DNA from 2 places in the Streptomyces sp. NPDC057287 genome. Region 1 is predicted to be linked to the other one. Evidence: riboswitches for the same ligand, from Rfam matches in the RefSeq annotation. Region 1 holds a riboswitch; the other holds the start of a gene.
The links. Region 1 has a riboswitch for cobalamin ahead of ACFUNE_RS10705 (ABC transporter substrate-binding protein). Riboswitches for the same ligand answer to the same signal wherever they lie in the genome.
Positions count from the first base shown of each region.

Region 1 (3,200 bases):
AGCCCGGCGGGCGGGGCCAAGTCCGGACTGGTCGCCGCACGCCTGGTCGCCGACGGCTGCGACCACGGGGTGCGCCTCTTCCTGGTGCCGCTCACCGATGACGTACGGCCCCTCCCCGGCATCCGGGTGCGGCGGCTGCCCGCCCGGATGGGAAGCCCCGTGGACCACTGCCTGACCTCGTTCGACCGGCTGTTCGTGGCGCGGGACGCCCTGCTGGGATCCGGGGAGGAGGGGGGTGGACCGGGAGAGTTCCGCACCGGCCCCGGGGACAGACGGCGGCGGTTCCTCACCTCGATCGGGAGGGTCACCCCCGGCCGGATCTCCATGAGCGCGTGCGCGGCCGGCTCGGCCCGCGCGACCCTCGCGGTCGCCGTGCGCTACGGGGGCCACCGGCTGATCTCCGGTGCCCGGGGTGCCTCGCCCGTGCCGGTCGACGCCCACCGGACCCATCACGGACCGCTCGCCTCGGCCATGGCCACGGTCTTCGCCATGAGCCTGCTCTACCGCAGGGCGCAGGAGCGCTGGGAGGCCCGCACGGACGAGGACGGCCGGACGGAGGCGGCGAGACTCGTCGACGTCGCCAAGGCGTGGATCACCTGGCGGGCCCGCGAGGTCATCGTCGAGAGCCGTGAACGCTGCGGCGCGCAGGCGCTGCTCGAGAACAACGGCATGACCGAACTCGTCACGGGTGTGGAGGGGGCGATCACCGCGGAGGGCGACAACATCGCCCTGTACGCCAAGGCGGCGGCCGACATGCTCTTCGCCGGGAGCTCCGGCGGGGACGGCGGCGGCTCGGGCCGGGTCCCGCGTCCCGGGGACCTGGCCGATCCGCGCTTCCTGCGCCGGCTCCTCGCCTCGGTCCAGGACATCTGGTTCGCCCGGGCCAGGGAGCGCGCGCTGGCGACGGCGGGGGCCGACGCACTCGGACGCTGGAACGCGGCCTCGGGCCCCGCCCTGCGCGGGGTCGAGGCCTATGCGTACCGGCAGGCGGCCGAGGCCTACGCCGAGGCCCGCGCCGCGCTGCCCGAGGGGGCCGCCAGGGACCGGCTGGGTGAGCTGGAGCGGCTGTTCGCCGTCGAGTGGGTGGCCCGCAACAGCGGCGACCTGCTGGCCGCCGGGCTCCTGAGCGGCGATCAGGTGGACGCGCTGGCGGAGACCGGGGAGGAGCTGATCGCGGCCGTCGCCGCGCACTCCAGGGAACTCGCCGACTCCTTCGCCCTTCCCGAGGAACTGCTCGCCGACTGGCCCATCGCCGGGCCGGGTTACGCGGACGCGTACGACGATCCCCGGGGACCCTGGACCACCTCCCCGGCGGACGCCCGGTGAGCGCCGTACACGGGGCGCGGACGGTCCGCGGCCGCCTGGGGGAGCGCCTGGAGATCCTGGGCCTGCGCGTGGTCCTGCTGGCGTACTGGGGCACGGTGTCCGTGCTGGCCCGCCTGACCGGGAACCCGCAGACGTAGGGCGGCGAATCGGTTCACCCCAAGCGCTGACCGGCCGACGGCCGGCCTGCACGCAGGCGCCGAGGCAGGCCCGCGGCAGCGGCGACGGCCCCCGAAGCCGTCGCCGCACCGCGTGATAGCTTGCAGACGCCAGTCACACTCCACGTGGAGTCAGGGAATCCGGTGCGAATCCGGAGCTGACGCGCAGCGGTGAGGGGGACGGGCGGAGCCAAGGCCACTGGCACACCCTCGGGTGGACCGGGAAGGCGCTTCGTCCGGACGAACCCGAGTCCGAAGACCTGCTGGCACCCGCCTCCCTGCCGGGAGCGGAACTCCGTACCGGGCTCCGCGCATGAGCCCAGAGACGCAGAGGGACCTTGTGCCGCCCATAGCCAGCACCGTACGCCGAACCGCCCTGCTCGTCGCGGGACTTGTCCTGCTGAACGCTTGCGGCGGAGGGAGCACCACCGGGGGCGCGGCGCCGGGGGGTTCCGCAGCAGGCTTCCCCGTGACGTTGAAGAACTGCGGCCGGACGGTGACCGTCGACGCCGCACCGCGTCACGCCGTCTCCCTCAACCAGGGGTCCACGGAGATCCTGCTCTCCCTGGGCCTGGCCGACCGGCTCGCCGCCACCGCGACCTGGACCGACCCGGTGATGAAGGGCCTGGAGAAGGACGAGGCCACGGTGGACCGCATCGCCGGGAACCAGCCCTCCTCCGAGAAGGTCCTCGCCGAGGAACCCGACTTCGTCAGCGCCTCGTTCGAATCGACCCTCGGCAAGGGCGGTGTGGCGTCCCGCGACCAGTTCGAGGACCTGGGCGTACCGACCTATCTCGCCCCCTCCGACTGCGTGGGCAAGGACAACTCGGGCAGCGGCGACGGTTCCCGCGCCGAGCCCCTGACCATGGACCCCGTCTACGACGAAGTGCGCGACCTGGCCAAGGTGTTCGGCGTCCCGGAGAGGGGCGAGAAGCTCGTCACGAGCCTCCGGGGCCGCATCGACAGGGCGACGGCGGACGTCGACGCCTCCGATGCCACCCTGCTCTACTGGTTCGCCAACGCCGAGGCCCCCTACCTCGCGGGCTGCTGCGGTGCACCCGGCGTCATCACCGGGGAACTCGGCGCGAAGAACGTCTTCGACGACACGCACGAGGAATGGCCCCAGATCAACTGGGAGACGGTCGCCGACCGCAACCCCGACGTCCTGGTCATCGGCGATCTGACCCGCAAGTCGCAGACGGCCGAGAGCGCCGAGAAGAAGATCGAGTTCCTGGAGACCAACCCCGCCACGAGGAACCTGGACGCCGTCCGGCACAAGAGGTACGTGCTGCTCAGCGGTCAGGCGATGAACCCGACCATCCGCACGGTGGAGGGCGTGGAGCGGGTCGCGGCGGGACTGCGCTCGTTCGGACTCGCGGGGTGACGAGGACCGACGACGTACCGGAGACCCGCGTGGAGGAACCCTCCGCGGACCGGACGGCCGCCGGAGCGCGCGTCCTGCGCGACGGCCTCCTGTGGAGCGCAGGAGCAGCCCTCCTGCTCCTGTCCGTCGCGGTGGCCGTCACCATCGGGCCCGCCCGCATATCCGTCCCTGACGTCTGGTCCGCCGTTGCCTCGCACCTCGGCCTCGGCGACGCGCGGCTGACGCCGATCCGCGACGGCATCATCTGGAACCTGCGCATGCCGCGCACCCTGCTCGCCGCGGTGTGCGGCGCCGGGCTCGCGGTGTGCGGCACCGTGATGCAGTCACTGCTGCGC
Region 1 covers NZ_JBHUYV010000004.1:425,375-428,574, forward strand. Annotated here, with positions in the region: gene ACFUNE_RS10695 (acyl-CoA dehydrogenase) at 1-1,326, shown strand, start outside; gene ACFUNE_RS10700 (hypothetical protein) at 1,323-1,463, shown strand; cobalamin riboswitch at 1,577-1,764, shown strand; gene ACFUNE_RS10705 (ABC transporter substrate-binding protein) at 1,795-2,865, shown strand; gene ACFUNE_RS10710 (FecCD family ABC transporter permease) at 2,862-3,200, shown strand, end outside.

Region 2 (3,200 bases), on a different contig from region 1:
GGCGAACCTGTTCACCCGCAACATCTACAAGGACTTCATCAAGCCCGACGCCACCCCGGCCCAGGAGACCAAGGTCTCCAAGCTGGTCTCGCTGCTGGTCAAGGTCGGCGCACTCGCCTTCGTCCTCACCATGGACAAGACGGTCGCGATCAACTTCCAGCTGCTGGGCGGCATCTGGATCCTCCAGACGATGCCGGCCCTGGTGGGCGGCCTGTTCACCCGGTGGTTCCACCGCTGGGCCCTGATCGCGGGCTGGGCGGTCGGCATGATCTACGGCACGGTGGCCGCGTACGGCGTCGCCAGCCCGACCCAGAAGCACTTCGGCGGATCGTCGAAGGAGATCCCGGGCATCGGCGAGATCGGCTACATCGGTCTCACCGCGATCGTGCTGAACATCGTCGTCGTGGTCGTGGGGACCTTCGTCCTCAACGCGCTGAAGGCCCCGGTCGGCATCGACGAGACCTCGCCCTCCGACTACACGGCGGACGTCGGCGAGCCCGGCGTCAAGGCCACGCTCCCGCCGGCCACGGTGGGTGCGCCGGGCGACGACGAACCGCTGCAACGGGTGTAGACCCCCGCGACGTCCGTCCCGGCGGGGTCCGCCCCGCCGGGACGTGCACGTGCGGGAGCCGAAGGACGCCCCCGTGGAAAGCGCGTGCGCCCGGCCCACGGGCCGGGGCAGACTGACGCCCATGGATGCCTCGATCAGACCGGTCCGCGCCGGCGAGCACGAAGCCCTGGGCGAGATGACCGCCCAGGCGTATCTCGGCGACGGGCTGCTGGACTTCGGCGCCGACGACCCCTATCTGGAACAGCTCCGCGCCGTCGGGCGCCGGGCCGCCGAGGCCCTGGTGCTGGTCGCGGCGGACTCCGACGGCGAACTGCTGGGCGGGGTGACGTACGTCGCGCCCGGGAGCCCGTGGGCGGACATCGCCGGGGAGGACGAAGCGGAGTTCCGGATGCTGGCCGTGTCCGCGAAGGCACGCGGCCGCGGTGCGGGTGAGGCGCTCGTACGGGCCTGTGTCGACCGCGCACGTGCCGCCGGAGGGCTCTCAGGGATCGTCCTGTCGACCCAGTCGTCCATGGAGGCGGCCCACCGGATCTACCGCCGCCTCGGCTTCGTACGGACCCCGGAGCGGGACTGGAGCCCTCTGCCGGGCCTCACCCTCCTGACGTTCCGCCTGGCCTTCTGACCCGTCACGACACTACATGTGGGGGCTGCCGCAACTGGCGGCCCCCACATGTATGCTCGACCTCGCTGTCGCCGCAGGGGAATCCGGTGCGAATCCGGAACTGTCCCGCAACGGTGTGACCGGTGCGCTTTCGCGCACCGCGGAGTCCGAAGACCTGTCGACAGTGCGTCCGGCTCGACCGAACCGGACGCAGAGACGTCCGGGCCCCGCGGAGGGCCGGTGGACGCCGCGCGCACCGTGCCGCCCTCCCCCGGGTGTCACGTGTCCGGCTGCCCCGCTCCCGCAGGCCCCTGAGCCGAGCGAGGAACAGCCCCAGTGACCATCGCGCCAGCCGACCCGGTTTCAGCCGCGGAATCCGAGAGCCTCACGACCGACGCGCCGGGGACCGCACTGCTGCGGACCCTGACCCGTCTCACCGCCGATCTGCCCGACACCGACCCCGGACGGGTCGCGGCCGCCGCGTTGCGCGGCCGGAGCGCGCGGGCGGACGAGGCCGAGCTGCGCTCGCTGGCCACCGAGGCCGCCGCGGGTCTGATCTCCGAGGACCCTGCGTACTCCAGGCTCGCGGCCCGGCTGCTCACCCTGGCCATCGCGGACGAGGCCGCCGGACAGGGCGCCGTCTCCTTCTCGGCATCGGTCGCCGTGGGACACCGCGAGGGCCTGATCGCGGACCGCACGGCGGAGTTCGTCACGCGGCACTCCGCCGCTCTCGACGCCCTGGTCGGCCAGGCGCTCGCCGACGGCGCCGACGACCGCTTCGGCTACTTCGGGCTGCGGACGCTGCACAGCAGGTACCTGCTGCGCCACCCGATCACCCGGGAGGTCGTCGAGACCCCGCAGCACTTCATGCTGCGGGTCGCCGCCGGTCTCGCCGAGGACACCTCCGAGCGCGCCCTGGGCGAAGTCGCGGCGCTGTACGGCCTGATGAACCGGCTCGACTACCTGCCGTCCTCCCCCACCCTCTTCAACTCCGGCACCCGGCACCCGCAGATGTCCTCCTGCTACCTGCTGGACTCCCCTCTGGACGAGCTCGACTCGATCTACGACCGCTACCACCAGGTGGCGCGCCTCTCCAAGCACGCCGGCGGCATCGGGCTCTCCTACTCCCGGATCCGCGCCCGGGGTTCACTCATCCGGGGGACCAACGGCCACTCCAACGGCATCGTCCCGTTCCTGAAGACGCTGGACGCCTCGGTCGCGGCGGTCAACCAGGGAGGCCGGCGCAAGGGGGCCGCCGCCGTCTACCTGGAGACCTGGCACGCGGACATCGAGGAGTTCCTGGAGCTGCGCGACAACACCGGTGAGGACCAGCGGCGTACGCACAACCTCAACCTCGCGCACTGGATCCCGGACGAGTTCATGCGCCGCGTGGACGCGGACACCGAGTGGTCGCTGTTCTCCCCGGCGGACACCCCCGAGCTGGTGGACCTGTGGGGTGACGAGTTCGACGCGGCCTACCGCGCCGCCGAGGCCAGGGGGCTGGCCCGCAAGTCCATGCCGGCGCGCGAGCTGTACGGCCGGATGATGCGCACGCTCGCGCAGACCGGGCAGGGCTGGATGACGTTCAAGGACGCCTCCAACCGCACGGCCAACCAGACCGCCGAGCCGGGCCGAGTCGTGCACTCCTCGAACCTCTGCACCGAGATCCTGGAGGTCACCGACGACGGCGAGACGGCCGTCTGCAACCTCGGGTCGGTCAACCTCGGCGCGTTCGTCGCCGGCGGTTCGATCGACTGGGAGCGGCTGGACGCCACCGTCCGCACGGCGGTGACCTTCCTCGACCGCGTCGTGGACATCAACTTCTACCCGACCGAGCAGGCCGGGCGCTCCAACGCCCGCTGGCGCCCGGTGGGCCTGGGCGCCATGGGCCTCCAGGACGTCTTCTTCCAGCTGCGCCTGCCCTTCGACTCCCCCGAGGCCCGCGCGCTGTCCACGAAGATCTCCGAGCGCATCATGCTCGCCGCGTACGAGGCCTCCTGCGGCCTGGCGGAGCGCCCCCAGGCACCT
Region 2 covers NZ_JBHUYV010000003.1:42,534-45,733, reverse strand. Annotated here, with positions in the region: gene mctP (monocarboxylate uptake permease MctP) at 1-571, shown strand, start outside; gene ACFUNE_RS06750 (GNAT family N-acetyltransferase) at 693-1,193, shown strand; cobalamin riboswitch at 1,234-1,370, shown strand; gene ACFUNE_RS06745 (ribonucleoside-diphosphate reductase subunit alpha) at 1,509-3,200, shown strand, end outside.
Region 2: it holds a riboswitch for cobalamin, as region 1 does, so the genes downstream of both, ACFUNE_RS06745 (ribonucleoside-diphosphate reductase subunit alpha) here and ACFUNE_RS10705 (ABC transporter substrate-binding protein) in region 1, are expected to answer to the same signal.